DNA from 2 places in the Lactococcus sp. S64 genome. Region 2 is predicted to be linked to the other one. Evidence: predicted binding sites of a transcription regulator. Region 2 holds the regulator's gene; the other holds the start of a gene.
The links. The regulator HrcA, encoded in region 2, represses chaperone genes, less so after heat shock. The targets are predictions, from matches to a motif close to TTAGCACTCNNNNNNNNNGAGTGCTAA.
Positions count from the first base shown of each region.

Region 1: the regulator HrcA is predicted to act here: its motif matches at 13,469-13,495, upstream of groES (co-chaperone GroES).

Region 1 is NZ_JACVUQ010000004.1:84,207-100,341, reverse strand. Features, by position in the region: gene IAE51_RS05850 (MFS transporter) at 1-970, shown strand, start outside; gene IAE51_RS05845 (FMN-dependent NADH-azoreductase) at 1,132-1,737, shown strand; gene IAE51_RS05840 (OsmC family protein) at 1,833-2,267, shown strand; gene IAE51_RS05835 (sodium:proton antiporter) at 2,303-4,345, opposite strand; gene IAE51_RS05830 (hypothetical protein) at 4,436-4,906, opposite strand; gene tyrS (tyrosine--tRNA ligase) at 5,029-6,288, opposite strand; gene IAE51_RS05820 (transglycosylase domain-containing protein) at 6,433-8,838, shown strand; gene pepA (glutamyl aminopeptidase) at 8,896-9,963, opposite strand; gene IAE51_RS05810 (hypothetical protein) at 10,066-10,350, shown strand; gene IAE51_RS05805 (thioredoxin family protein) at 10,392-10,709, shown strand; gene ytpR (YtpR family tRNA-binding protein) at 10,795-11,421, shown strand; gene nox (H2O-forming NADH oxidase) at 11,582-12,922, shown strand; gene IAE51_RS05790 (single-stranded DNA-binding protein) at 13,012-13,401, shown strand; gene groES (co-chaperone GroES) at 13,521-13,805, shown strand; gene groL (chaperonin GroEL) at 13,894-15,522, shown strand; gene IAE51_RS05775 (MBL fold metallo-hydrolase) at 15,569-16,135, opposite strand, start outside.
Region 2 is NZ_JACVUQ010000001.1:54,558-70,692, reverse strand. Features, by position in the region: gene cls (cardiolipin synthase) at 1-652, opposite strand, end outside; gene IAE51_RS00325 (fructose-specific PTS transporter subunit EIIC) at 739-2,643, opposite strand; gene pfkB (1-phosphofructokinase) at 2,643-3,560, opposite strand; gene IAE51_RS00315 (DeoR/GlpR family DNA-binding transcription regulator) at 3,644-4,345, opposite strand; gene IAE51_RS00310 (M20 peptidase aminoacylase family protein) at 4,466-5,605, opposite strand; gene IAE51_RS00305 (oleate hydratase) at 5,672-7,435, opposite strand; gene dnaK (molecular chaperone DnaK) at 7,649-9,472, opposite strand; gene grpE (nucleotide exchange factor GrpE) at 9,545-10,084, opposite strand; gene hrcA (heat-inducible transcriptional repressor HrcA) at 10,114-11,157, opposite strand; gene IAE51_RS00285 (hypothetical protein) at 11,378-11,782, opposite strand; gene IAE51_RS00280 (M15 family metallopeptidase) at 11,796-12,542, opposite strand; gene IAE51_RS00275 (histidine phosphatase family protein) at 12,539-13,234, opposite strand; gene IAE51_RS00270 (hypothetical protein) at 13,302-13,781, opposite strand; gene IAE51_RS00265 (PFL family protein) at 13,881-15,218, opposite strand; gene IAE51_RS00260 (ACT domain-containing protein) at 15,335-15,598, opposite strand; gene IAE51_RS00255 (UbiA family prenyltransferase) at 15,752-16,135, shown strand, end outside.

The DNA of each region.
Region 1 (16,135 bases), on a different contig from region 2:
AATCGCTGGACCTGCCCTTGGAGGACTGATTTTACAGGTCGCTTCATGGAATTATATCTTTTGGATAAATGTCCCTATCGGAATTTTAGCATGGATTTTTGGAAATCATGCTTTGCCAAAAGAAAAAACCAGTGGAAAATGGTCGGATATTGATTTTAAAGGTGGAACATTAATGACTTCTGTTATTGTTTTGCTTTTCTTAGCTCTTAATTTTGGGCAAGCTTTGGGTTGGACCAATCCATTAATTATTATTGGTGCATTGCTTGGCTTTATTCTCTTTGGAATATTTATTTTAACAGAGAAAAAGGTCGCTCAGCCTTTGCTTGATTTAGGAATTTTTAAATCAAAATTATTTTCAATGAGTATTATTATGGCTCTCTTTAATTTTACAGTAGCGATGTTCTCAAGTATTTTGTTACCATTCTACTTACAAGATTTTAGAAATTATGGGCCAGGCTTGGCAGGGATGATTATGATGGCTTATCCTGTTGCTATGCTGATTGCTAGCCCTTTAGCAGGTTCGGCAGCAGATAAAATGGATAAAGAAATTGTTACTTTTGTAGGAATTTCAGGGATTGTTTTGTCACAGCTTGGCTATTTACTGATAAATCCGCATTCTGCTCCATGGCTAGTTGTTGTTATTCTTTTGATTCAAGGAATGTCTATGGGGATTTTCCAAAGCCCAAACAATGCTTTGATTATGGAAACTGTTGACCGTAAGTATTTAGGAATTGCTGGGTCAGTTAATTCTCTTGCCCGTAATATGGCCTTTGTTTTAGGGACGTCTTTAGCAACATTGATTTTATTCACAGCGATGTCTAATCAGTTGGGTTATAAGGTGACAACTTATTTGCACAATCAACCAGATGTCTTTTTACACGGTTTCCACGTGGCCTTCTATTTTTCAACATTTCTTGTTTTAGTGACTTGGGTTCTTGGCTTATTCCGTTTGTTGGGACGTAAAAAGTAAAATAAAAACAATCTAAATGATTGTTTTTTTTGCTGACAGAATTTCTGTCAGTGAAATGTTTACATGTGTAAATTTTCACGTACTAAATATATTGATAATTTAGAAAAGTTTGCTATAATAATTTTTATAACACAAAAATAATTTCTATAAAGGAACAAAATATGTCTAAACTTCTTGTTGTAAAAGGTCACCCACTTACTGCTGATTATTCACTTTCACTCAAAGGTCTTGATGCTTTCGTCAAAGCCTATAAAGCTGCTCATCCAGAAGATGAAATTGAAGAACTAGATGTTTTCAGTGCTGATATTCCAACTTTGAATACTGAATTGGTCAGTGCAATGTTCGCAGGTGAAAATGCTGAACTTACAGCTTCACAAAAAGATAAATTGGCTCGTTTTGCTGGTTTTACAGAACAATTTTTGTCAGCTGATAAAGTAGTCATTGCTAATCCAATGTATAACTTGATGATTCCTGCTGAACTTAAATCTTGGGTTGATACAGTCAATGTTGCCGGTAAAACATTCAAATATACAGCCGAAGGTCCTGTTGGTTTAGCAAATGGCAAAAAAGTCTTGCACTTACAAGCTAATGGTGGAGTTTATGGAGCACAAGATCCAGCAACAATTTACATGTCAGCAATCTTCAATTTTATCGGTAGCGATTTTAGACAAATTGCCGTTGAAGGACATGCTTATGATCCAGAAAAAACAGAAGAACTTCTTGCTGAATTCATTAATAAAGTAGAGTTAGAAGCTCAAACATTCTAAAGAAAAGTCTGTCATTGAACAGACTTTTTATTGAATTTACTGACAGAAAATAGGAGAGTCATATGTTTTCTGTCAGTAAATTGAAAGGATAAAAAATGGTAAAACATCTTTTTAATTCACGTATTGATTGGTTAGGGGGAAGGAATTCCATCGGTGACTTACAGGCTGGGGCACTGAATGAAAAAATTTCAATTCCTAAAACTATGGATGGTCCAGGAGTCGGAACAAATCCTGATGAAATGCTACTCGGAGCAGCCAGTACCTGTTATTCGATTACATTAGCTGCCATGCTTGAGCGAAATGATATTCTCCTGGAACATCTGAAAGTAGATGCTAAAGGAATAGTTGATGTGACAAAAGGAACCTTTACTTATGAAAAAATAACTTATCATGTCGCTATGAAATTGACAAAAGAGTCAGATGAAGTTAAAGCAATTAAACTTGCCAAACGGGCAGAAAGTTCTTGCATGATTTCAAGAGCGATTCAAGGAAATATTGAGTTAGAAACGATTATTAGAATTGAAAAATAAAAAGTTACTGACAGGTCTGTCAGTAACTTTTTATTTTAATTTTTATTTTTCCGACGTTCTAAGAAGTCAAAAAGTAATGTATGATGATTACTTGCAAGTGAATAATCTTCAAGAATATTAACATTAAGACGCATATCTTTGGCTTCTCGTGCAGTAATTGCTCCAGAAAGTTCATGTTCAAAAATGACTTTACGTTCCAAATAATAGGCCCGCATCATTTCGGTAATGTTGTTAGGCTGAGCCTTATTCATCATCCGTGAAATATGACCACCAGTTGCGACGATTTCAGATGTTCTTAAACGTTCTGATTGCAAGAAATTCAATAGTTGCTCATCAAAGACACCATTTAAATTATCAAGAGCTTGCAAGATAAGTTCGGTATTATTGAAATAAAGTTCAGTAATTTCATCTCGTGTTGTTTCCATTGCCGCCTTTGTTTTCTTGAAATAAAAGTCAACATGTAAGACACGAGAGGTAAGTAAATGAAAAGCACGCAAGGCAATAACATAAACAAATTGGATACTGGAAACCAGTGAATGGACAATACTTGTTTCTAATGAGCGAATATATCGTTGATAAGTTCGGTAAGTATACATTGAAATTTTATTTTCACGCAAGGCAACTTCAAGACCTTCAGATTCAATTCGGATAATCAAAAGTTGCAAATCATTGTAATCAATCGCCATATCTGTTGACTCTTGTTCAATAATTAATTGTTGAATTCGTTCCTGATAAGCATCAATAGCGATATCATAACCCTGAGGGTTTTTAGCCGATTTCATATCCTGATGTAATTCATCAACTACCTCGGATAAAATCGCAATTTTAGAGATATTATTAACTTTAGAAACTTTTTTAACCGCAAAGAAAGGAAGAATGAACATTCCAACTAAGAAACTTAAGCCAGTTACCGCAGCGGCTAGAAAGACGAGAACGGGTTGAACATCTACAGTTCGTGGAACCAAAAGAATCGTTGCGATACTTACTGTTCCTTTAGAACCAGCAAAAGTGAGGAGAAATACATCATTCCAATAAGCAGAAAATGGTTGTTTTTGTTTAAGGGAGCGAAGCCAATAATAAAAAGCAATGACAATAAATCTGAGTGCAAATAATCCAGCAGTCAAGGCAAGAGCAAGAACAATTAAAAGTGCTGATGAATAAACAGGATCAACTAAAAGTGGAACTACAAGTTGATAAAGTTCAATTCCTAAGAAAAGAAAGACAAAGGAATTTAAAATAAATGTTAAAGTATCCCAAATTGTACTCTTGAGTTTTTCAACTTGAGCATCAAATAAAGTAGTTCTCTTAAGACCGTTTGCTGACATGACTCCAGCAACAACTGCAGCAATGATTCCAGAAACATGTAATTCTTCGGAAATGAGAAAGGCAGCAAGAGGAACAACCAGCTCTAAAAGAAGATAACCAGAAACATCCCGTGCGTCAACATCTTCCAGAAGTCTTAAGACAAGTCCTTTGATGTAAATTAAAGTAAAACCAATAGCAGCTCCACCAAGTGCTGAAATAACTAATTTCATTGTTGCATCTGGGAAAGAGAAATAACCAGTAACTAAAGCAACTAAAGCAATCTGAAAAGAAATAATTCCGGAAGCATCATTGAGCAAACCTTCACCTTGCAAAACACTCATAACCCGACGAGGGAAAGAGAAATTCTTTGATAAAGCTCCAACAGCTACAGCATCAGTAGGAGCGAGACTTGCTCCTAAGGCAAAGCAAGCAGCTAAAGGTAATCCCATGTAAATCCAATTAGAAATCAAACCCAATCCAAGGGTTGTAATGAAGACAAGAGGGAAAATTAAAACTAAAATAATTTTACTATGTTTTAAAATGTGTTTGACATCAGCTTCTTCGCTTTCTCTAAAAAGAAGAGGAGCAATAATAAATCCTAAGAAAAATTCAGGTGCGACATGTAAAACCTCGTCAGCACCAAAAAAGCCCAAAATAAGTCCTAAAACCACTTGAATAAGAGGGAGGGCAAGTTTTGGGAAAACTTTGTTAAGGACATTTGAAAAAACTAATACCAAAAGGAAAACAATGACATAAAAAATAATATGGAGCATAGAGTCCTTTCTGTGTAATTGACTAATGAGCGCTAAAAAGTACAAAGTAGAGCTATCAAAGCTAGCTCTACCGTACCTAATCTACATAATTTATTTCAAACGATTAATTGCTTTTTTCTTCAAAGCAATTTTTTCATTGATTTTTGAGCAGTCTTTTTTACCTAAAAGCGCTTTACAACGTTTGAGTTCCAAATCAGTGAGTTGACGTTTTACACGTTCTTTACGAGCAGCATCAAACTCACCATTTTTAATTAATTCAAGTTTTTGTTCAAGAATTAATTTTTTATTTTTAACTGCATCAATATAATATTTAAGCTCAGAAATATCATCGGCACTTGCATTTTTAGCCAACAAATCCCCTAATTTTTCATCAAGGGTAACGAGCTTATCAGTAAGTAGTTCAAGTTTAGCGTTGAGCTTTTCTTCTTTTTCTTCATCCGAAAGGGCCATGAAAGCTTCAAATTTCTTACTATCATCAAGTTTTTCAGATTCTTCAGGACGTTTATTGATGTACATCTCACGCAATTTATTTAACTTATCTTCAAATTTTTTATCTATCATTTTGATCACCTAAAAACATATTCAGTACAGTTATTATAACATATTGTGGCCTAAAAGAAAGAGCAATGCTCAAATTTTTTAATAAAAAAATCTGTCCCATTTAGAACAGAATTTTTGTTTTATTAATAAGTCAAAACGAAGTTTTTCTTTTTCCCACGACGAATGACAGTTAAACGATTTTCAATTTTATCTGAATCTGTAAGAACATAATCAAGTGCTTGAACACGTTCACCATTGATATAAATCGCACCATTTGTAATATCTTCACGAGCTTGTCTTTTTGAAGGAGCTATTCCAGCAGAGATTAAAAGTTCAACTAAAGTTAAATCTTCATCATCAGTAACTTGATGTTGTGGAGCTGCTTTAAGACCAGTTAAGATTGATTTAGCATCTAATTGACGCAAATCTCCGCCGCCAAATAAGATTTCTGATGTTTTAACTGCTTGTTCATAAGCTACTTTTCCGTGAACTAAGCTGACAACTTCACGAGCCAAAACTTTTTGGGCCAAACGCTCATGACGAGCTGCTTCAAATTGTTCTTCAATTTCAGCAATCTCTTCTAATGAAAGGAAGGTGAAAATTTTCAACATTTTTACAGCATCTGCATCATCAACATTAAGCCAAAATTGGTACATTTCATAAGGAGATGTTTTATCAGCATCAAGCCAAATTGCATTTCCTTCTGATTTACCGAATTTTTTACCAGTTGAATCTGTAATTAATGGAATAGTAATAACATGACCTTGCTTGTTCGCTTTACGACGTAAAAGCTCTGTTCCAGCAGTCATATTTCCCCATTGATCAGAACCACCAAGTTGTAAAGTAACATTGTGCAATTGGTTCAATTCGTAGAAATCATAACCTTGCATAATTTGGTAAGCAAATTCTGTATAAGAAATTCCACTTTCCATCCGTGATTTTACAGAGTCTTTAGAAATCATGTAGTTAACGGTGAAATGTTTACCCACATCTCTGAGGAAATCAATAAAAGTCAGATTTTCAAACCAGTTGTAGTTATTGGTCATTTCTGCCTTATTTTCACCATTTTCAAAATCCAGGAAACGCTCAAGCTGACTACGGATTTTTCCAGACCATTTTGTTACAGTGTCTTTTGTTTGAAGTGAACGTTCTGAATCTTTGAAAGAAGGATCACCAATCAAACCAGTTGCACCACCAACAAGCGCATAAGGTTTATGTCCAGCCATTTGTAGACGTTTCATTGTCAAAATTAGTACAAGATTACCTAAATGAAGAGAATCAGCGGTAGGGTCATATCCTACATAATAGGAAACCATGTCCTCCGTCAGCGCTTTAGAAAGCGCAGCTTCGTCCGTTGTTTGGAAAACCAAACCACGTGCTTTAAGTTCGTCAAAAATGTTCATAAAAAAATCCTTTCTATAATGATTGAGCTGTCCACTTTGGATAAAAAGTAAAAAAATTAACAGCACTGTTTTACATTATAACAAATTAATAAAAAAAATTCTGAAAGTGGCGAAAAATTATTTTAAATTTGATATAATAAAGGCATGAAAAAATCCTCAATTGACTCGCAAGAAGAAGCACGTGCGCGTTTAAAAGAAAAAATGGAAAATAAGCGGCGGAAACAAAGTAAGTCTCTGTCCAAAAATCCTAAAGATAATGATGAAAAATCGGGTTGGTCAATCACTTTTAAGGTGGTCCGCGGACTAATTGTAATTTTTGGAATAATTTTTGCTTTAGTGGGTGTCTTTGGTGCGGCGACAGGTGTAGGCTATTTTGCTCGATTGGTTGAGCAAACGAAGACACCAAATAAAACGGAAATGCTTGCAAAAATTAATGATATTCATGGCGTTTCTGTCATTAATTATAGTAATGGTCAAGCAATTTCGGATATCTCTAGTGATTTGGTGCGTGTTACTGTCAAAAGTGACGAGATTTCTCCTAATGTTAAAAATGCTTTAATTGCAACAGAAGATGATAGCTTTAAAACGAATAAGGGCGTGGTTCCTAAGGCAGTTGTTCGTGGAATTCTTGGTTCAGTAGGTGGTGGCACAAGTTCTGGTGGTTCAACCCTTACCCAACAGTTAATTAAACAACAAGTTTTAGGAGATAGTGTTACCTTCCAACGTAAAGCTAGTGAAATTGTCTATGCTCTTAAACTTAATAGCTACTTGAGTAAAGACCAAATTTTGACTGATTATTTAAATGTCTCACCTTTTGGGCGAAACAATAAAGGACAAAATATTGCAGGGATTCAAGAAGCTGCTCTTGGTATATTTGGAAAATCTGCGAAGGATTTAACAATACCTGAGGCTGCTTTTATTGCTGGGTTGCCACAAAGCCCTATCGTGTATTCTCCTTATGCGGCTGATGGTTCTCTAAAGTCAAAAGAAAACATGAGTTATGGTCTTGAACGTCAAAAAGAAGTCTTGTTTTATCTTTATCGTGGGGGCTATATTTCAGAAGCTGATTACAAGAAATACAAAGCTTATGATATTTCAACAGAATTTTTACAACCAGGAGTAGCTCAATCACAAGAACATGGTTATTTATATAATGTTGTTTATAATGAAGCAATTACTGATATCTATAATTATTTGATTAAGCGAGACAAAGTTTCGGCAACTGATTTAGGAAATGATAGTACTAAACAACGTTATCGAGAATTAGCTGAACAGTCATTGCAAAACGGTGGTTATACAGTAACTACAACTATCAATCAACAAGTATATGATGCAATGCAAAATGCCGTAACTAATTACAGTGGTTTGATGCAAGACGGTACGGGTCTTATTCAAACTGGTAATGTCTTAATGGATAATAAAACAGGGGCTGTTTATGGCTTTATTGGTGGATTAGACTTCTCACAAAGCCAAGTAAACCATGCCTTTGATACTAAACGTTCACCTGGTTCTTCAATCAAACCAATACTAGCTTATGGACCGGCAATTGACATGGGCTTGATGGGTTCTGCAAGTGTTCTATCTAACTATCCCGCAAAATATTCGAGTGGGCAAGACATCGAACACGTCGGCAATAAGGGAACGGAGATGATGCCATTTTCAGAAGCCTTGAATGTTTCTTATAATATTCCTGCTTATTGGACCTACCAAACGATTTTGAATAAAGGAAAATCTGTTGAACCTTACATGACGAAGATGGGATATGATGTTGCAGATTATTCTGTAGAGTCACTTCCTCTTGGAGGAGGAATTGATCCAACGGTGGTTCAACATACGAATGGTTATCAAACTTTAGCCAATGGTGGAAAATATGAACCATGGTATATTGTTGATAGTATCAAAGATGATACAGGAAATGTAATTTATCAACATCAAACTACTGGGGGGACTCAAGTATATTCTGAAGCAACATCTACCATTATGGAATATATGCTTCAAGATGCTATCAAATCTCAAAAAACAAGTAAGTTTTATGGTGAGTTACAAAGCCTTAATTCTTCTCTTGCAACTAATGTTCAATGGGCTGGTAAAACAGGAACAACTGATAATTATACAGACGTTTGGATGATGCTTTCGACACCTTCAGTGACACTTGGTAGTTGGGCTGGTCACGATGACAATTCTGCAATGTCTCAGAATTCAGGTTTTATTAATAACGCAAAATTTACAGCTAATTTGGTGAATGCAATTAATGCTGCCGATCCAAATATTTTCGGACCTGGTCAAAAATTTACTGACCCTAATAGTGATCCAAATGTGACTAAGAGTAAAGTATTAGTTTCTACGGGTGAAAAACCAGGAAAAGTTAATGTTAAATTATCAAATGGTAAGACACAAGAGGTTAATCTCGGTGGAGACACTACGACAAGCTTCTGGGCTACAAAGTCTGGTGCCCCTACAACCACATATGATTTTTCTATTGGTGGTTCGGCAAGTGATATAGCTGCTGGTTGGAAAAAGATATTGCCTAATTATAACTTTGGTCAATAAAATACAAAAAATCACTAGGATAGGTTTCCTAGTGATTTTTTCTTTTGTTTTTTAAATTTAATAGTTTTTAATTTCAGCTACTTTTTCAGTACTAAGTGATGTTACGATATTTCTCAAGAAAGTTTGTGCTTGATTGAAATCATCAATATTGAAAATTGTTTGATGACTGTGAATATAACGAGCAACAACACCAATCGTTGTTGAAGGGACTCCATTATTAGCTAAGTGGGCAGCACCTGCATCAGTTCCACCTTTAGCCATATAAACTTGGGTTTTAACTTTAGCCTTATCAGCAGTTTCAAGCAAGAAATTTTTCATTCCAGGGAGCATAATATGACCTGGGTCAAAGAAACGAAGCGTTGTTCCTTCTCCAAGACGACCGTTGTCATCACCAAACGTATCGCTAGCAGGTGAACAATCAACAGCAAAGAACAAATCAGGCTTGAACATAGTTGTAGAAACTTTGGCTCCACGAAGGCCAACTTCTTCTTGAACATTGGCTCCGATAATCAATGTAGCAGGTAATTCTTTGTCAGCTAAAAATTCAAGAAGTTCAAGAATCATTAAACAACCATAACGATTGTCCCAAGCTTTAGAAATAATATTTTTACCATTAGCAGAGAGAATTGTTTCAGTTTCTGGAATGATTACATCACCTTGAGCGATTCCAAATTCTGCAGCTTCTGCAGCATTTTCAAAAGCTCCATCAAAGACAATATCAGAAATGGCAGGAATTTGAGGAGTAACACCAGTTCCACGAAGAAGATGTGGAGGAAGCCCACCAGTTACGACAGGAATTTTTTTACCTGTACGTGTGAATAATGTAAAACGTTGTCCAGAGACAACTAAAGGATTCCAACCCCCAAGTGGAACGACCCGGAATGTTCCGTCAGCCTTGATTGAGCTGACCATAAAGCCAACTTCATCCATGTGGGCTGCAATCATAATACGTGGGGCATTTGCTACTTTTGAAGTTTTAGTGACAAATATACCACCAAGACCATCAAATTCTGGTTGATAACCAAGAGCAATCATGCGTGTTTTTAAATAGTCACGAACAGGTCCCTCAAAACCAGAAGTCGCTTGAATTTCTGTCAGTGCTTTTACTTTGTCGAATAGTTCCATTTTTCTCCTCCGGAATACTGAAAAATTTACTGACAGATTTGTCAGCAAAAATTTTGATGATTTACACTATAATTATACCAAGAAATATGTTAAAATTTCCATATGAAAAAAATACTAAAGTTTGGTTTGGGAATTATTGCGGGTGCAACAGTTGCTCACGTTGCTTATCATGGCTATAAAACTATGGAAGAAGAAGTGATTCATGAACTTACTGACAGAGCTCGGCAACATTTTTCAACAAGAAAAATAGACGCTTTTTGGATTTTTGAGGAGCCAACTACGGGTGCTCTTTTTGAGGGAGGACTTGTCAGTGAAAATAAGGCAATCACTTTTGAAATCAATGCTAAAACTTTAGAAGTCTTTGAAAAAAATGAAGAAATTCTGTAAGAAAGCTTAGTATTCATTTAGAAATAAAAGGAGAATGTAGAATGATTATTCCAGAAAATATTGAAAATTTAGCCGAACTTGTAAAAGGACCGGAAAAGACAGTCTTCTTTTTCACGGCTGGTTGGTGCGGAGATTGTAATTTTATTAAGCCAAAAATGCCAGAAATTGAAGTAGAAAATCCAGACTTTAAATTTGTTGAAGTAGACCGTGATGAATATATGGATCTTGCGATTGAATGGGGAATTATGGGAATTCCAAGTTTTGTCGTGATTGAGGATGGCAAAGAAAAAGCTCGTCTAGTAAATAAATTACGTAAAACAAAAGAAGAAGTCAATACTTTCTTAGCGAGTGCGAAATAGTATCATCGCAGGACAAGCGTTGATATATTAAGGATTATATTCTATAATAATCAAAGTTAAGAAATTAAAAGGGAAAAATAAGAAAATGATTGCAACATACAACACAAATGTCGGTGACGTTTTAATGCTTATCACTGCAAATGATAAGGGAGAAAAAGTAAACTTCGAACGTAAGGGAAAAGTAGCTCGTGTTTTTATTGAAGAAACTGGAGCGACGGTTGCTTGGAATATTTTTGAAGCGAAATCTCTATTGGCTAATTTGTCAGGAAATGGTCAAGTCGTCTTATCATCTGATGATATTGAAACGTTGAACAAAGAGCTTGGTAAATCAGGATTTAGCGATGTTCTTGTTCACGATGCACAACCCAAATTTGTTGTCGCTGAAATTGTTGAAATGGAAGATCATCCAGATTCAGACCATTTACATATCTGTAAAGTTAATGTTGGTTTTGCCGATCCAGTACAAATTGTTTGTGGTGCTCCAAACGCAGCTCTTGGCTTAAAAACAGTTGCTGCTTTACCTGGTGCTATGATGCCTAACGGCTCATTGATTTTCCCAGGAGCCCTTCGTGGTGTTCAATCTTACGGAATGCTTTGTTCAGCTCGTGAACTTGAATTACCAAATGCTCCTGAGGTTCGTGAAATCATTGAATTATCATCAGATTTATCCGCTGGTAAAGCTTTTGATTCAGAAACAATGTGGCAAGCATAATAATAAAACTGTCAAAATAGTTTATTTTGGCAGTTTTTATCTAAAAAAAATAAAATAAATTTTTCACAAAGTTCACAAGCGCTTACAAAAGAAAATAGAAGGACTTATGCTAAACTGAATAATGTAAAAAGAATTTTACATTTAAAGGAGAATTATTAGCATGAAAATCGTAGTTATCGGTACGAACCACGCAGGCATTGCTACAGCAAATACATTAATTGATCAATATCCAGGCCATGAGATTGTTATGATTGACCGTAACAGTAATATGAGTTACTTGGGGTGTGGGACAGCTATTTGGGTCGGAAGACAAATTGAAAAACCAGATGAGCTGTTTTATGCCAAAGCAGAAGATTTTGAAAAAAAGGGAGTAAAGATATTAACAGAAACAGAAGTTTCAGAAATTGACTTTACTAATAAAATGATTTATGCCAAGTCAAAAACTGGAGAAAAGATTACAGAAAGTTATGATAAACTCGTTCTGGCAACAGGTTCACGTCCAATTATTCCTAACTTGCCAGGAAAAGATCTTAAAGGCATTCATTTTTTAAAACTTTTTCAAGAAGGGCAAGCCATTGACGAAGAGTTTGCTAAGAATGATGTGAAACGGATTGCTGTGATTGGTGCTGGTTATATTGGGACAGAAATTGCTGAAGCTGCCAAACGTCGTGGAAAAGAAGTTCTACTTTTTGATGCAGAAAGTACTTCACTTGCTTCATATTATGATGAAGAGTTTGCTAAAGGAATGGATGAAAATCTTGCCCAACATGGAATTGAACTCCATTTTGGGGAATTGGCTCAAGAGTTTAAGGCAAATGAAAAAGGTCATGTATCACAGATTGTAACTAATAAATCAACTTATGATGTTGACCTCGTTATTAATTGTATTGGATTTACAGCCAATAGTGCATTGGCTGGTGAACATTTAGAAACCTTTAAAAATGGAGCAATCAAAGTGGATAAACATCAACAAAGTAGTGACCCAGATGTTTATGCTGTAGGAGATGTTGCCACAATCTATTCTAACGCTTTACAAGACTTCACCTACATTGCCCTTGCCTCAAACGCTGTTCGCTCAGGGATTGTTGCTGGTCATAATATTGGAGGAAAATCAATAGAGTCTGTTGGTGTACAAGGTTCTAATGGAATCTCTATTTTTGGTTACAATATGACTTCTACGGGCTTGTCGGTTAAAGCTGCTAAAAAAATCGGCCTAGAAGTTTCATTTAGTGATTTTGAAGATAAGCAAAAAGCATGGTTCCTTCATGAAAATAATGATAGTGTGAAAATTCGTATCGTTTATGAAACAAAAAGTCGCAGAATTATTGGTGCTCAACTTGCTAGCAAGAGTGAAATAATTGCAGGAAATATTAATATGTTTAGTTTAGCTATTCAAGAAAAGAAAACGATTGATGAATTAGCCTTACTTGATTTATTCTTCTTACCACACTTCAATAGTCCATATAATTACATGACTGTTGCAGCTTTAAATGCAAAATAAACCATAAAAATCTATCAATTGATAGATTTTTTATTTTTTTTGTGACAAATGTCCTAACTTTACGTATAAAAAGTTAGGAGGATTTTATTATGAATAAAACCATGTTAATTGGACGCTTAACCAGTGCGCCAGAAATTTCAAAAACAACAAATGATAAATCATATGTCCGTGTGACCTTAGCAGTCAATCGCCGTTTCAAAAATGAAAAAGGAGAACGAGAGGCAGATTTTATTTCAATTATTATTTGGGGAAAATCTGCAGAAACTTTAGTTTCTTACGCAAAAAAAGGAAGTCTTATTTCAATTGAAGGAGAAATTAGAACTAGAAATTATACGGATAAGCAAAATCAAAAACATTATGTCACAGAAATCTTAGGACTGAGTTATGATTTACTTGAAAGTAGGGCAACAATCGCTTTACGAGAAAGCGCTATAAAGACTGAAGAAACCTTACTTGATGCGGAAGAACTCCCTTTCTAATTTATTTCATAAAATCTAAATGTTTTCTCTTGACTAAATCTGACCATTGAGATAAAATAAGAATATGTTAGCACTCGTTTAATAAGAGTGCTAAAAAATAAAAAATGGAGGAAAATATAATGTTGAAACCTTTAGAGAATCGCGTAGTTTTACGTGTAAAAGAAGAAGAGGAAAAATCAATGGGTGGAATTGTGTTAACAAGCGCTTCCCAAGAAAAACCTCAAACAGCTGAAGTTGTTGCCGTCGGTGAAGGGAAAACAAATCATCATGGAACACTGATTTCTCCACTCGTAAAAGTAGGGGACACAGTAATTTTTGAAAAATTTGCTGGAACGACCGTAAAAATGGATGGTGAAGAATTCTTGATTCTCAAAGATTCAGACCTTCTTGCAATTGTAGAGTAAAATTATAAAAGCAATCATTTTTTTTGGTTGTCTTTTGTCTATCTTAAAATCTATAAAATTAAAAATATATTCTTAAAAAGGAGCTAAAATGTCAAAAGATATTAAATTTTCAAGTGATGCTAGAACAGCGATGATGCGTGGGATTGATATTCTTGCTGATACAGTAAAAACAACCCTTGGACCAAAAGGTCGCAATGTTGTTCTTGAAAAATCATATGGATCACCTTTAATTACAAACGATGGTGTAACGATTGCCAAAGAGATTGAACTTGAAGATCATTTTGAAAATATGGGAGCTAAACTTGTTTCAGAAGTTGCTTCAAAAACAAATGATATCGCAGGTGACGGTACAACAACAGCGACAGTTTTGACACAAGCTATCGTTCGTGAAGGTTTAAAAAATGTTACCGCAGGTGCAAATCCAGTTGGTATTCGCCGAGGAATTGAACTTGCTGCTGAAACAGCTGTTGCGTCAATTAAAGAGATGGCAATTCCTGTCCACGATAAATCAGCAATTGCGCAAGTAGCTACCGTTTCATCACGTAGTGAAAAAGTGGGTGAGTATATTTCTGATGCAATGGAACGTGTAGGTTCTGACGGAGTTATCACCATTGAAGAATCAAAAGGGATGCAAACTGAACTCGATGTTGTTGAAGGAATGCAATTTGACCGTGGATATTTGAGTCAATATATGGTTTCTAATACAGAAAAAATGGTTGCTGAATTAGATAATCCTTATATTCTTATTACCGACAAAAAAATCTCAAACATTCAAGAAATTTTACCGCTCCTTGAACAAATCTTGAAAACAAATCGTCCACTTCTTATTGTAGCTGATGATGTTGATGGAGAAGCATTGCCAACGCTTGTTCTTAATAAGATTAAAGGTGTCTTTAATGTTGTAGCTGTAAAAGCACCAGGATTTGGTGATCGTCGTAAAGCTCAATTGGAAGATTTGGCTATCTTGACAGGTGGTACAGTAATTACTGAAGAACTTGGTCTTGATCTTAAAGATGCTACTCTTGAAGCTTTAGGACAAGCAGCTAAAGCAACTGTGGATAAAGACCACACAACAATTGTTGAAGGTGCTGGTTCTGCTGATGCTATTTCTGATCGTGTAGCTATTATTAAAGCGCAAATTGAAAAAACAACTTCTGATTTTGACCGTGAAAAATTACAAGAACGTCTTGCAAAATTAGCTGGTGGTGTTGCAGTTGTTAAAGTTGGTGCTGCAACTGAAACAGAGCTCAAAGCAATGAAACTCTTGATTGAAGATGCACTTAATGCAACACGTGCAGCCGTTGAGGAAGGTATTGTTTCTGGTGGTGGTACAGCACTTGTTAATGCTATTGCTGCTTTGGATAAACTTTCAGAAGAAGGAGATATTCAAACAGGTATTAACATTGTTCGCCGTGCTCTTGAAGAACCAGTTCGTCAAATTGCTGCCAATGCAGGATATGAAGGTTCAGTTATCATTGATAAACTTCGTTCAGAAGAAGTAGGTACAGGATTCAATGCTGCAACTGGTCTATGGGTTAATATGATTGAAGAAGGAATTGTTGACCCCGCAAAAGTAACTCGTTCAGCTTTGCAAAACGCGGCTTCTGTTGCTGGTTTAATTTTGACTACTGAAGCAGTAGTTGCTAATAAGCCAGAACCAGCTGCTCCAGCTATGCCTCCAATGGACCCTAGCATGGGAATGGGTGGTATGATGTAATAAAAAAAGAACCCTTAGGGTTCTTTTTTTATTTGCTGTTGAGTAACTAAATATCGTAAAGTTGACTAGCATGTTCGTGACTAGTATCAAGGATCTTCAGGTCCTTTTTGGTATCGACATCATGTTGCTGTAAGTAACCATCCATAGTAAGATGAGCAAGTTCTTTGATATTATTATTTAAACTCAAGTGCCCTAGAAAGATTCGTTTTGTCTTATTACCATGAATACTAAAAGCAGCCTCAGCGCCGTCCTCATTAGATAAGTGGCCCTGGTCACTTAGGATACGTTGCTTTGTCCGCCAAGGATAAGCTCCCATGCGGAGTATCTCAATGTCATGGTTTGATTCCATAAGATAAGCATCTGCATTTTCAATGGTTCCACGCATTCTATCGGATACATAACCTGTATCAGTTAGCATAACAAAACTCTTGTTATCTTTCATGAAACGATAAAACTGTGGTGCGATGGCATCGTGACTCACGCCGAAAGATTCAATATCAATATCACCAAAAGTCATTGTTTTTCCCATTTCAAACAGATGTTTTTGTTCAACAGGGATTTTTCCTAAAGCATTTTTACTATCTAGTTCAGACCAAGTATCTTCATTTGCGTA
Region 2 (16,135 bases):
TTGTTCGTGGATTAACTAAAGGCATAATTAATGGAAAAAATTGCGCTACATGCCCACCAGCCTCCTGAAGTTCTTTAAAATTAGACATTTTTGTTTTATTTGAACCCCAAGCGTCAATTAAAAGTTTAACTTCGACTCCTCGTTTTGCAGCTGCAAGTAAAGCATCATAGATTTCATGACCCATTCGATCCATCCGAAAAATATAATATTCCATATGAACGTGATGTTTTGCTTTATTAATATCATCAATCAGAGCATTAAATTTCTGACGTCCATCATTGAAGATTTTCACACCAGTATTTGTTGAAATAATTGATTTTTCTTCAACATAAAGCATATGAATCAACTGACCAATTACATGATTTTGTCTCATTTTTTTAATAAATAATCGATCTGTGTAAGATTTTTCAGCATGTTCTAATTGTTTTTCAAAACCCAACTGAAACCTTTTTCGGTCTTTAAAAATACGATAATGCGAAATGCCACGTCCAATGAGTAAATATAAAATAAAGCCTATGATAGGCAGTAAATTAACTACAAAGAGCCATGACCAAGTTGCCGCTGTTGATTTTCTTTCCCTAAAAATAATGACAAAGGATAATATAACATTAAGGAAAAAAAGCGCCAGCTCAAAAAGTGCAATAAAACTCAAAATAATCTCTCCCAATCCCCCAGTTTACTTCCTCTATTATATCAAAAAAAGCGGTATTAAACCGCTCTTATTATTCTCATTCATTTTTATTTTGCTTTTTTCAATGCACCAAATAATAGGCCTGAAACAATTGCGCCAATCAAGATGAACAAGAGATAAAGTAAAGGATTGTTTGTCAAAGCGAGAACGAAGACTCCACCATGTGGTGCCATCAATTTAATGTTTGCCATACCAGTCAAACCACCGGCTACTGCTGCTCCAATCATAAATGATGGAATTGCGCGTGCGGGGTCAGATGCACCAAACGGAATTGACCCTTCAGTGATGAATGAAAGCCCCATAACGATATTTGTCAAACCAGCATTGCGTTCTTCTTTAGTAAATTTATTTTTAAACAAGATAACAGCGACTGTAGTTGCGAGTGGTGGAACCATCCCACCAGCCATAACGGCAGCCATTGTTACTGAACCACCAGTTGAAACTGTTGCTGCTAAAGTACCAGTTGCAAAGATATAAGCAGCTTTGTTAATTGGACCCCCAAGGTCAATAGCCATCATTCCACCAACAACTAAACCAAGTACAAGGGCAGATGCTCCTGATAGACTCGCTAAGAAGTTAGAGAGACCGGTATTAATTGCTGCCATTGGGATATTGACAAAGAGCATTAGGAAACCTGTAATAAATGTTCCAACTAATGGATAAATCAAGATAGCTTTAATTCCATCAAGTGAACGAGGAAGTTTTGCAAAAGCTTTACGTAAAAGGATAATGACACCACCGGCAAGGAAACCACCAACTAGGGCTCCTAAGAAACCAGACGGAATCATTTTAGCAGGATCTAAATGACCAAATGCAAGACCAGAAGATGCCATAGAACCAGCGACAAAACCAGCAACTAAACCAGGTTTATCAGCAATAGAGTTGGCAATGAAACCAGCTAGAACAGGTAACATAAAGGCAAAAGCTGCACCACCAACATTTTTAAAGTAAGCTGCTAAAGGATGATAAACTCCTAGATTAGCCAATTGACTTTGAGGAACTCCCATTGCTTGGTCAATCAAGAAAGCAAGAGCAATAAGTATCCCACCACCAACAACGAATGGAAGCATTGCAGAAACCCCACCCATTAAGTGTTTATAGAATGCTTTTCCTAATCCACCAGATGATTCTTCTTTTACTTCATCAGATCCGTCTGCTTCATAGATTGGTGCTTTACCTGAAAGTGCACGATTAATTAATTCTTCCGTATCTCGAATGGCATGTGCAACTGGAACTTGAACCATTTCTTTACCAGCAAAACGATTCATTTCAACTTTCTTATCCGCAGCCACAATAACAGCATCTGCTTTTTGGATATCAGCTGCACTTAATTTATTATCAATTCCACGCGCACCATTGGTTTCAACTTTAATTCCAACGCCCATTTCCAAGGCTTGTTTTTTAAGCGCTTCTTCAGCCATATAAGTATGAGCAATACCCGTTGTACAAGCCGTTACAGCTACAATATAATGTTCAGCATTTTCAACAGTCTTAATTTCTTCTTGTTTTTCAGAAAAAAGCTGAATGACCTCTCTTGGATACTCAACTTTTCTCAAACGATCTTGGAAACCGTCTTTAAGAAGATAAGTTGAAAGTTGTGCTAAAGCTTCCAAGTGAGTATCATTAGCACCGTCTGGTGCTGCTATCATGAAGAAAAGATTGACAGGTTGTCCATCTAATGCGGCGTAGTCAACACCAACTTTTGATTTTGCAAAGAGAACGACTGGCTCATTGACCGCTGTATTTTTACTGTGAGGCATTGCAATTCCGTCGCCAAGTCCGGTTGAAGTCTGTGCCTCACGGGCCATAATTCCTGCTTTAAAAGTTGCGAAATCATTGACATAACCTTCAGAAACTAATTTATTGACCATTTCATCAATAACGGCTTCTTTGCTAGTTGCTTGGAGGTCAAGAATCATAACCTCTGTTTTAAGTAAATCTTTTATTTCCATCATTTCACCTCTGAAATATTAACTTTTTTATAAATTTCTTCCAAAAATGCTCGGCTTGGCATATCATCTGAGAATGCCTTTGAAGTTCCACAAGCGATTGCTTGTCTAAATGCTAATAGCGGGTCTTTAGACTGGCTATATTCAGCTAAAAATCCTGCAACGGTCGAATCACCAGCACCAATAGAATTTTTTAACTCTCCTTTAATCCCTTGAGCAAAATAAACTTTCTCATTTGTAAAGAGGAGCGCTCCATCACCAGCCATTGATACGATAACATTTTGAGCACCCATTTCTAAAAGTTTTTGACCATAAGGAATGATTTGCTCATTATTTTTGAAGCTTGTTTCAAAGATTGCTTCTAGTTCTTCTCGGTTTGGTTTAATGAGTAGGGGATGAGCAGGAAGCGAATCAAGTAATTTTTGACCATCAACATCCATGACAAAAGTTGCTTTTTGCTTTTGGACTTTAGCAATCAAACGCTCATAGAAATCTTCACCAAGACTTTTAGGGATTGTACCTGCAAAGACAACGATATCATCTTCTTTCAAATGATCAAATTTTTCAAGAAAATGATTAATTTCACTTTCTTGAAGTTTTGGTCCAGCCGCATCAAGACTTGTTTCGCTTTCCTGACTTTTCAGCTTGACATTAATTCTTGTCAAATCTTCTATTTCTGTGAAATCCGAATCAATCTGATTCTCATCTAAGAAATCTTTAATATATTGACCAGAAAATCCACCTAGAAAGCCTAGTGCCTTGCTTTTGGCACCTACAAGACTTAGCATGCGACTTTCCATAATTCCTTTACCACCTGCTGAAATCTGTGTTTTCCCTGTTCGGTTCACCTCACCAAGTGCTAACTCTTCATAATTCATGAAGTAGTCAAGTGCTGGGTTGAGTGTTACTGTATAAATCATAATTCTCCTTTATGTAAGACGTAGGTTTGCAAATACTAACTTTTAGTGAAATTTTTTTCACACGATTCATTTAAAAACAAACGCTAATTGTTCTCGGTAATTAATTCAACTTCTTCAGAATTAGCAAATTTGACAAAACTCATTTGTCCTAATTTAGAAGAATCGGCTAATATGAAAGCATTCTGGCTTTGTTTGACTGCTAGTCCTTTTATTGCTGCTTCTTCATGGTCTGGCGTCATTGCTCCGTGTTCATTGTCAAAGCCGTTAGCTCCAACAAAAGCACTATTGAATTGATAAGCAGAAAGTTGTTCTAAAGCCTGACTCCCAATTATTGCATCTGTTACCTTTTTCACTCGTCCACCGAGCAGATAGACGATTAATCGGTCATCTGTTAATTTCGCCAAATGACTGACAGAGTTGGTTACAATCGTTAAATAAAGATGAGATTGATTGATAAGTTCAGCTAAGATACCAGTTGTAGTCCCAGCATCTAAAAAAATAATATCCCCATCTTTAATTTTCGATAATGCTTTTTGAGCGATTTCTTCTTTTTCTTGAATGTTTTTGGAAGTTTTTTCGGAAATACTTAATTCTTCCGATAAGTCTTGTGTAAGTTCTGCACCACCATGAACTCGTCTTAAAGATTTTTCTTTTTCCAATTCATTCAAATCTCGCCTAAGCGTCGATATAGAGCAATCCATTAACGTAAGAAGTTCTTCAATCGTTGCTCTTCTTTTTAATTTTAGATAGTCAACAATCCGTCTTTTTCTTTCATTTGCTAACATTTCCATCTCCTGAATTCGTTTACAAAAATCATTATAACACCTTTATCTTTCAAAATCAATCATTAACTATCATTTTCTTCCAAAAAAACTCAAAAATAAAAAACTATCTAATAATAGTTTTTATTTAAAGTGTTCAAGTAATTGATGAGCGCTTTCCAAATAGTAGTCAACAGCAACTTTTAGAGTTTCATCTTGAACGACCATATCAGCAAAATGAAGTCCAGAGGCCCCTTGTTCATTTGAGCCAATAAAAGCAAAGACACTTGGAGCTTGCTTTTGATAATTAGCGAAGTCTTCCCCCGCACTTGACGGCTCTGGATATACTACCTTATCATGCCATTGCTCGGTTCTTTTCCTGATAACATCTGTCAACTCGAAATCGTTGAACGTAAGGTCCGCTTCCATTAACCATTTAATCTCTAGTTCAACATCATAAGCTTTTGCAGTGGCTTCGATAATTTGGCTGAATCTTCTCTTTGTTAAAGAACGTACTTCATTGTCAAAAGTTCTTATTGTCCCTTCTAAGCGGGCATTGTTTGGTAGAACATTCCAAGTATTTCCGGCTTCAATGTGTGTGACAGATACAACAGCAGCTCTCAGTGGTGAAATATTTCTAGAAACAATCTGTTGTAGATTTTGAACAATTGCAGCACTAGCTAAAATCAAATCTTGACCTTCTTGCGGATATGCCGCATGACTTCCTTGACCTTTTATTAAAATTTCAAAACGTTCAACGGCTGCCATTACTCCACCCTCACGTAAGCCAATTACTCCAGCTGACAAAGTAGGCATATTATGGTAGCCAATAAAAGCTTGAACATCTGAAACTAATCCTGTTTTTAGAACTTCTTTGGCTCCTTCGCCAATTTCTTCGGCAGGTTGAAATATAAGTTTGATTGTCCCACTAAACTGACTTTCCTTCTCTTTTAGAATTTTAGCAGCTCCTAAAAGACTAGTCATATGTAAGTCATGACCACAAGCATGCATTGCTCCTTTGTTTACAGAGGAAAATTCTAATCCTGTTTCTTCTAGAATAGGTAAGGCGTCAATATCTGCTCTTAGCGCAATAATCGGTTTTCCTGAGCCAATTTTTGCAACAAGTCCTGTTTTAAGCTGACTATCCATTATTTCAATTTGCCAATCTGCTAATTTTTGACGAATAAATTTTGTCGTTTCAACTTCTTTTTCTGATATTTCGGGATGAGCATGAAGATAATGTCTAATTTCAACAAGCTCTTGGTATAAATTTTCTTCAATCATAAGAATAATTGTATCAAAAATAGCGAAGGTTGCTCCTTCGCTATTTCTTGTGACTTCATTTAATTTTTAAATCAAACCCGCATCTTCTAGAAGTTCTTCAATATATGTTCCTTTGATTTTCTTAAGTCCAACTTTGAGCGCTTGTTTTTTAATAAATGAGAGCTCTAAATCTTCTAATTTTTGCTTATCTGATAGATAGTAGGCTGAACTTGCTAAAGTTCGTAAATCATAAGCCGAAGCATAGACTTCCGGAACACCGCGATCAACATTTAATAATTGATAAACAGCTTCCATCGCAGTTCTGACTGAATACTCGGTTGTAAAGACTGTATCACGCTCAGTTTCCGCAAAATTTCCTAAAAACGCTAAATTGACTGATTGTTCAGGTACTACAAGAGGGCGATCCCCTGGTTCACGAAGCATGAAATAAGAAGTAATGAAAGGCATATATACTGGAATTGTATTAGTATTTTCTTTAACAAATGCTTCAATTTCTTCTTCTGGCATTCCTAAATGATAAAGTAATTCTTGAGTAATTTCTTCACCTGTACAATCTTCAATTGGTTTTTTGATATAGTTCCCAGGTGTATTTGAAAGAAGACCATAAACCCAAGTTACTGTTTCTTGGTCATTTTGTTCTTTAAAATGAGGTTGGCGGTGAGTTGTAAATGAAAGGAGCCAATTTGAATCTTTAACAGTAATAATTCCTCCTGTGACAACTTTTCCTGAACGCAATTGACGATGTGTTAATTTTTCAAAATAAGGTTGAATCTTTAAATTTTTCCAAGTGACAGTTGCTGATACAACCCAAGCTTCTTTTGGAATGTCCTTACAAAAAACATCTGGATGTCCAAATTCTTCTGATTGTTTAGCTAAATTTTGCCAAAGTTTCCAAGAGCCACCAAGTTCACTAGTTTTCGGAGCAGCTTGTGTTGGTGAACCTTGAGTTGAACTTTCTGTAATTGAACCATTTGTGACAAAAACTAAGTCATTTTCTGTCAGTTCTTTTATTTTTTTGTCAGCAAATACAATAGCTTTTGCTACCTTTTTGCCATTTGAAAAGTCAACTTCAACATTTTCAACCTGTGCTCCATATTTAAAATCAACTCCATGATCTTTTAAGTATGAAATTAATGGTTTTACTAGCGATTCATATTGATTATATTTTGTAAATTTTAGGGCAGAAAAATCAGGTAACCCCTCAATATGGTGGATGAAACGCATAATGTAACGACGCATTTCAATAGCTGAATGCCATTTTTCAAAAGCAAACATTGAACACCAATAAAGCCAAAAATTTGATTCGAAGAACTCATCAGTAAAGCAATCTTCTATTGTTTTACCTACAAGTAGTTCTTCTTTAGTCATGAATAATTTGATTATTTCTTCTTGAGCTTTTGGACTTAGGGTAAATTTTCCATCATCATCAACCCGTTCACCACGATTATGGATAATACGACAGTTAGATGAATTTGGGTCATCCCGGTCAATTCGATAAAATTCATCTAAAACAGATGCATTGTCCACTTCTAATGACGGAATTGTTCGGAATAAATCCCAAAGACATTCAAAATGGTTTTCCATTTCACGTCCACCACGAACAACGAAACCATCATGTGGAATAAAGGAACCGTCAAGAGAACCTCCTGACAATGGTAACTCTTCTAAAATATGAATACGGTCCCCTGACATTTGACCGTCACGAATTAAAAATACTGCTGTTGCAAGCCCTGCAAGGCCTGCCCCAATAATATAAGCTGATTTTTGATCAACATTTTCTGGTTTTCTTGGGTGAACGAAAGCTTCATAATTTCCATTTGTATAACGCATAATAATTAACCTCCTCTAATCTAAACAACATCAGTTTGACTAAATTTTTTAGTCTCTTTACTTCTAATTCTCCTCCAATCTCTTACTAATTTCATCATAGTACAAGAAGAAAATGATTGCAAGAATCTGAAATAGTTTTTAGACAACATGTCTATTTTGTCCAATTTTTATAAAAAAAAGCACTGAAAAAAGAATCAGTGCTTTTATAAATTATTATTTGCTTTCTTCAAAGTCACCATCAAATGTATTATCATCTTTTGGAGCTTCTTGAGCATCAGTTGCTTGTCCAGCTTCACCTTGAGCTGCATTTGCTTGTTCATAAAGTTTTACAGCGAGGTTTTGAGCGATTTCAGAAAGTGCTTCTGATTTAGCTTTGATATCATCAATATCTTCACCTTCAAGCGCTTTTTTGAGTTCTTCTTTAGCGTCTTCAGCTTTTTTAACTTCAGCTTCTTCTACTTTTCCTTCAAGGTCTTTCAAAGTTTTTTCAGTTTGGAAAACTAAAGCATCAGCTTCATTACGTGTATCAACTTCTTCTTTACGTTTTGCATCAGCGTCAGCATTTGCTTCAGCATCTTTCATCATTTTATCAATTTCTTCATCAGAAAGACCTGAGTTTGATTTGATAACGATTGTTTGTTCTTTTTGTGTACCAAGGTCTTTAGCTTTAACAGAAACAATACCATTTTTATCAATATCAAATGTTACTTCGATTTGTGGAATACCACGTGGTGCTGCAGGGATATCTGTTAATTGGAAACGACCCAAAGTTTTGTTATCAGCTGCCATTGGACGTTCACCTTGAAGGACATGAATATCTACAGCGGGTTGATTATCAGCAGCAGTTGAGAAGACTTGTGATTTAGAAGTTGGGATAGTTGTGTTACGGTCAATCAATTTTGTGAAGACACCACCCATTGTTTCAATACCAAGTGAAAGTGGAGTAACGTCAAGGAGAACAACATCTTTAACGTCACCAGTAATCACACCACCTTGAATTGCTGCACCCATAGCAACAACTTCATCAGGGTTTACTGATTTATTTGGTTCTTTGTTTGTTTCGTGACGAACAAGTTCAACAACAGCAGGGATACGAGTTGAACCACCAACCAAGAGAACTTCGTCAATATCAGAAGTTGACAAGCCAGCATCAGAAAGGGCTTGGCGAACTGGTTGACGTGTCGCTTCAACAAGATCATGTGTCAATTCATCAAATTTAGCACGAGTCAAAGCCATTTCCAAGTGAAGAGGGCCAGCAGCACCGGCTGTGATGAACGGCAAGCTGATTTGAGTAGTTGTTACACCTGAAAGGTCTTTTTTCGCTTTTTCCGCTGCATCTTTCAAACGTTGCAAAGCCATTTTATCTTGGGCAAGGTCAATTCCGTTTTCTTTCTTGAATTCGGCAACCATCCAGTCAATGATTTTTTGGTCAAAATCATCACCACCGAGTTTGTTGTTACCAGCAGTTGCAAGAACATCAAAGACACCATCACCTAGTTCAAGAATTGAAACGTCGAATGTACCACCACCAAGGTCAAATACAAGAATCTTTTCATCTTTATCTGTTTTATCAAGACCATAAGCAAGAGCTGCTGCTGTTGGTTCGTTAACGATACGTTCTACTTCAAGACCAGCAATTTTACCAGCATCTTTAGTTGCTTGACGTTGAGCGTCATTGAAGTATGCAGGTACAGTAATAACTGCTTTTTCTACTTTTTCTCCAAGATAAGCTTCTGCTGTAGCTTTCAAGTTTTGAAGAATCATTGCTGAAATTTCTTGTGGTGTGTATTCTTTACCATTTGCAGAAACTTTTTCAGATGTTCCCATTTTTGATTTAATAGAAATAATTGTTTCTGGGTTAGTTACCGCTTGACGTTTTGCAGCGTCACCGACAATGATTTCACCATTTTTGAAAGCTACAACTGAAGGTGTTGTACGATTTCCTTCTGGATTTGGAATAATTTTTGATTCAGTTCCTTCAAGAACTGCTACTGCTGAGTTTGTTGTACCAAGGTCAATACCGATAATTTTAGACATATTATTAAATCTCCTTTATTTCTTATTACTTATGAATAGTTTAAAGACTTTGCGGTCAATTTATTTTTTAATTTACTGTGCTACGACAACCATTGCTGGACGAAGTAAACGTTCGTGAAGTTGGTAACCTTTTTGGAAAACTTGCACGATGCTATCAGCTGGATGTTCATCATCAGCTGGGACAGTTTGAACAGCCATGTGAAGATTATGGTCGAAACTGTCATAAGAAACTTCTTCAACGCCTTCTTCTTTAAGTGCTGAAATCAAGCTTTCTTGGACCATTTCAAGGCCTTTTTTAACATCATCCGTTAATCCTTCAACAGCAAGTGCACGTTCAAGATTATCTAGTGAAGATAAGATTTTTTTTGCTAAATCTTGTGAACGATATTTGATAAGTTGCAAACGTTCTTCATTTCCACGACGTTGTACGTTTTGCATTTCTGCAGAAACGCGAAGGAATTTATTTTCCCACTCAGTCGCTAACTTTTGTGCTTCATCAAGTTCATTGATTTCTTCTTCAACAATATCCTCAAGTGCTTCCTCTGTTAACTCCTCAGTCACTTCTTCATCAACTTTTTTATTTTTGATTTCTTCTTTAGTTTCTTCGGACATAGGCCCTCCTTTTTTAAATAACTTTTTTATCATTTGCTAATTTCATAATGGTTACCATCAAGATAACGATAATAGTCACTCAGCTTCATAGTTAAAACTTTAGCAACTAAGTCAAGAACTGATAATGTCCTTTGATAATCCATTTCTACAGGTCCAACGACTGTTAGAGTACCAAAACCGCGATATGGGATAACAAATTTTTGCGAAATAATCGTTAAATTTTTCATGTATTTTTCGTCATTGTCAAATTTAACGGCACGCATTTCATCGTTATTAGTGATTTCGCGAATTTCATGAAGCATCCGTTCATCATCGCTAAAGAGTTTATATAATTCTGCAAGATTGTCAGTTGCATAATCAAAGATATTTTTACGCCCAGCGACGGTCAGCCGTTCTTTGAACAAATCATCAAAAATTGATTCAAAGAGTTGGAGAACTTCACTCGTAACTTTGAAATAACGCTGAACAATCTGTGGAATCTCTGTTCGTAAAGTATAGTGAATATCAATCACTTTTTTACCAACCAGACGTTCTTTAACTAGATTACTAAAGACTGCTAAATCAGCTTCGGTCATCGATTTTGGAAGAATAAATTGATTTGTTCTTACTTCACCAGTCCCTAATGTTATAACTGAAAGTACTGAATGACTATCCAGCATGACCATTTCAAATGAAACTAATTGTTGGTCACGTTGGGGAGCATTAAGAACAAAGCTTGTCAAACCAGTGAGTCCTGATAAACTTTTAGCTGCTGTTTTAAACAGGTCAGATAGGCGATAAAAATCACCATCAAAAGCTTTCATCACTTTAAATAAGTCATTTTGACTAAATTCATCTAACTGGATGACATTTTCTACAAAATACTTATAACCTGAAACACTTGGAACACGTCCACTTGAGGTGTGTTCTTTTTGAATCAAGCCTAGTTTTTCCAAAACTTTCATGTCGTTTCGGATTGTAGCGCTAGAAGCTTGAATACTATCAAGGAGCGACTTTGAACCGATTGGTGTATGCTCTTTGGCATAAAGAGAAACAATCAAATTTAAAATTTGTCTTTGACGTTCTGTAATCATGACTACTCCTTTCTCCACAGATAAGAAGTTCGGCAAAACTTCTTTCGCAAGCTCAAAAATTTCTTGAGCCTTTGACTTCTGTTTAGTATCTACAAGCTTTTTCTGTTTTAGCACTCTTCATCTCTAAGTGCTAACAAATTTATTATAACCCTTTGTTTATACCTTGTCAAGCAAAAAGACATAAAAATTAGCACTCTTTTTATTAGAGTGCTAATTTCATTTATAAAAGATTGGAATCTTTGGATGTTTGCCAAATATTCATGACTGTAATTACCATTACAGCAATGACAAAGAGGCTTTCATACTTTACTTCATGTTGAATGAAAAGTATGGCATAATCTATAATCAAAAGTGCCGAAATAATTTCTAAAAGTATAAAAGTAAAACGCCAAAATTTCAATAATAGAAAGATTAATAAAGCAAAAATCAATAAATAGATTAAACTTTGCCAACTCGTAATTGTTGACGAAATTTTAGTCGTTAATGTTTTTATATTTGTCGATAAGTTATTAAAAAATTGACTAAAGAAATTATTATGAACAAGGAGAACTTTAATCATTTCCGAGACACTGTAAATAAATAGAGCAACATTAACATAGAGTAGAAGTCTGGTTCGGTTTAGCATGATTTCATTTCCTTTATGCTGGTAATAGTTTTAGATATTCTTCTAAAGTAAGATTGTGTTCGGTCATATATTTAGCATTTTCTAAACCAACATATCTAAAATGCCAGTCTTCATAACCAATTCCTGTCTCTGCCTTTTTCCCTTCTGGAAAACGAAGAACAAATCCATATTTGGGAGCAATTACTGCAACTTGTTTTGCATATTGACTCTCATTTAGGCTATCAATATTACTCATATCAATCGCTAATCCTGTTTGATGTTCTGAACTTCTTGGCGGCTGAGAATAAGTTTGTACATTTTTTATCGCTTCTTCTTCTGAAATTGGATTTCCACTAGAATTTACTGTTCCTTGACCATTCATTTCTGCTTGGACATAAGATTGATAAAGCCCTTCTTGATATGAGACTGACCGATAACCTGAGATTAAATGTTCAGCTGGTGATATTTGTTGGGCTGCTGCTAAAAATTGTTGAACCGCTGATGCTATCCTTTGATCAACTTGAATCCCATTTACGGTTGCCAGTGTTGGGTTCATTTCATCTTTAGGTGATTTTCGACTCACCAATACTAAATCCCAATCTGATTGTTTAGCGTCAGGTAAATCTTTTTTCTTTGCCGCCTCTTTAGAAGACGAAATACTTGTTTTTTTAGATGATTCGTTTGTTGAATTTGACTTATCATTGGTAAATAAAATAAATCCCAAAGCGCCAATGATCAAAAGAACAAGCACGATTAAACTAAATGTTATTCTTTTTTTCATTTTTTAGCTAACTTTTCACTCCCTATTTCTCGATAAGACATGTCTCCGACTTTTCCAATGGTAAATTTTCCATCCTCAAAACTTAAATGAGTGACAGAACCATTATCAAGACCATGTGGACGAGGGAGTTCTGGGTGAGCGAGTTTTACAAAAGTTCCAATGGTCATTCCATGGCTGACAATAACAATATTTTTAGCCCCTTTTGCTTCAGATTCCTTGGCAATATCTGTAAAACCGTCCATGATACGTCCTGAAAGTTTTTCCCATGGTTCAGCCCAGCCAGCCGTATCAACTTCAAAAATCGCATTAGCAATTACTTCATCTGGAGGAAATTCGTCGGTATGATGATTTCCAGTTTCAGTAAATATTCTTGGTAGAACGCCATCAAAAAGTTCTCCGTCATAGCCACCATCAAATGAACCAAAACACCACTCACGGATTCTTTTATCATAAGTGTATGGAATTCCTTCATTATCAGAATTAGCTAAGATAAAGCCCATTGTCTGGATTGTACGTCCAGAATCAGATGAATAAGCTCGGTCAAATTTAATACCTTTTTCTTTGAAGCCTAGACCAAGTTCAATAATTCCTTGTTCTCCTGCCGCAGTTAAAGGTGTATCAGACCAACCTTGCGCTCTACCAATTGTATTAAACATTGTCTTTCCATGTCGAACTAAATAAATATTTACCATTTCTACTCCCCTTTTTAATGATTCTAACAAAAAAATTACGATAGGATATTTCTATCTATATAGAAAATTACAGCCATTCCTGTTTAATTGTAAAGTAGGAACCTCTTATCTCACCTGCGAGTTTTGAACGTTGGCGTGCAAATTTGAATTTTCCCTCAAGTTCTTTGGGGATTTCCATACCCACTGACAACTTTATTCCAACTGCCCGTTTTGGTTTCTTGCCCGCTTGTCCAACTTTTTCATAGAGTAGATTTAAAACCATACCATCTTCGTAATAGAATTCAGGCCAATAGAGTTCATCATTTTCATAGATAGCAACTTCGAGTATTTTTGCTGAAAATTTTAAATTACGTTCTTCAAGTAAAATTTTCTCAAACAAAGCGACTTCGTCGGCTTTTTCATGAGCTGGATATGTGAAATACTCAAATTTATACTTATTCCAAAAGTAACGTGCTTCATTAGCTCGTAAACCTGCTAAAGCATCAGCTACCGGCGAAGTTTCCAAGCCAACTGTTTCTACATCTTTAAAATTCACTTTGTAAGCCATAAAATAACCTCCGTATTTTTTCACTTCTTCTATTATATCATTTTTGGAAGCGCTCATCATTTTTTAGAAATATTTAGGAGCTGAATTTTAAAAGTATTTTTAGTTTTTAAATGAATGAATTGGTGCTGGAATTTGACCGCCACGAGCAATAAAATCTGCTGACGACGCTTTGTTTACTCTCATAACTGGTGCTACACCGAAAAGTCCACCAAATTCAATTTGTTCGCCTTCTTTGCCCATTGGAATAATCCGTACTGCTGTCGTTTTTTGATTAATGACCCCGATGGCGGCTTCGTCAGCAATCATTGCTGCAATGGTAGATGCCGGTGTCTCTTCAGGAATTGCAATCATATCCAAGCCAACTGAACAAACACAAGTCATGGCCTCTAATTTTTCAATATTCAATGCCCCAGAATTGACAGCGGCAATCATTCCTTCATCTTCTGAAACTGGGATAAAGGCGCCTGAAAGTCCACCAACACGTTCAGCTGCCATAACTCCGCCTTTTTTCACAGCGTCATTAAGCATGGCTAGGGCGGCTGTTGTTCCATGAGTCCCAACAGTTTCAAGTCCCATTTCTTCCAAAACGCGTGCAACCGAATCGCCAATTGCTGGTGTAGGTGCAAGTGATAAATCAACTATTCCAAATTCAACATTAAGTCTTTCTGAAGCCATTTGACCAACAAGTTGACCAATTCTTGTAATTTTAAAAGCTGTCTTTTTAATGGTTTCGGCTAAAATATCAAAAGATTCTCCGCGGACTTTTTCAAGAGCACGTTTAACTACACCAGGTCCTGAAACTCCGACGTTGATAATCGTATCTGCTTCCCCAACTCCATGAAAAGCTCCTGCCATAAATGGATTGTCTTCAACGGCATTAGCAAAGACAACAAGTTTGGCATTGAGCCATTTATCACCTTTAGACATGATTTTGATGGTTTCACCCATATCTCGAACTGCTGTCATATTAATACCTGTTTTAGTTGAACCAACATTTACCGAAGCACATACGCGCTCAGTTGCTGCTAGTGCTTTAGGCATTGATTTAATCAAAATTTCATCACCTTTTTGATAGCCTTTTTGCACAAGAGCAGAATAGCCACCAATAAAGTCAATGCCAATCTCTTTTGCTGCACGATCCATCGCAAGAGCAAGTGGTGTGTAATCATCAGCAGCTGTTGCTGCTCCAATAATTGCAATGGGTGTTACAGAAACACGTTTATTAACAATTTTAATACCGAGTTCATGTCCAATCTCGTTACCTACTTCAACAAGTTTTCCTGCTTTTTTGACAATTTTTTGATAGATTTTTTCAGCTGCTTTATCAATATCAGCATCGATACAATCAAGAAGACTGATTCCCATTGTTATTGTGCGAATGTCGAAATTTTGTTCTTCAATCATCGCAATTGTTTCTTTGATATTTTGAATATCCATTATTTAATTTCCTTAGTTTTGATTAAAATTTTACTGACAGAAATTTTTTTCGTGCTGTCAGTAAAAATACTTTTAAATAAAAGTCATTTATTGGCTAATTTTTTTCTGTCAGTAAATTATAATTTGTGCATGGCGTTAAAAATTGCTTCATTTTGAACATGAATATTGACACCCAAGGCTTCACCTTTTCTTGAAAGTTCTGCTTGAAAGGCTGAAAAATCACTATTTTGAGTTTCAACTACCATCATCATGGTAAAAGCTCCACTCATCAAGGTTTGTGAAATTTCAATGATATTTGCTTCAAGTTCTGCCAATGTTGCTGTGACTCCAGCAACAATCCCAATTTTATCTGCTCCTACTACTGTTACAACTGCGCGCATTTTGTTTCTCCATTCAAATTTTTATCCTATTATAACATTTTTATTTAAATTTTCAGTCAATTTTCTTGTCAGTAAAATAAACTTTTGCTGACAGCTCTGTCAGTCAAAATCATTCATGATTTATTGGCTAGTTTTTGCTATAATCAGCTTATCATGACTTTAAAAACTTTTTTTAATTTTACACGTATTCAAACCTTGCCCGCAGCATTATTATCACCGATTGCTGGCTGTCTTTTTGCCTTTTGGTACTTTGGAAGTTTTCATTTTTGGCCTACGCTTCTATTTTTTATTGGTTTAGCAAGCATTAATCTTTTTGTTTCGGCTTGGAATAATCTGATGGATTATCAAAAAGCACTTGATCCTGAGTATAAGAAATGGAATATTATCGTTGCTAAATCGATTAATCCTAAACTTGCTTTAAACATTTGTTTGGCACTTTTAGCGATTGATGTAGTCGTTGGACTAATTGTTCTTTTCTTGACTAATCTTGCGATTTTACCAATTGGTGGACTTTGTTTCTTAATTGCTATTTTCTAC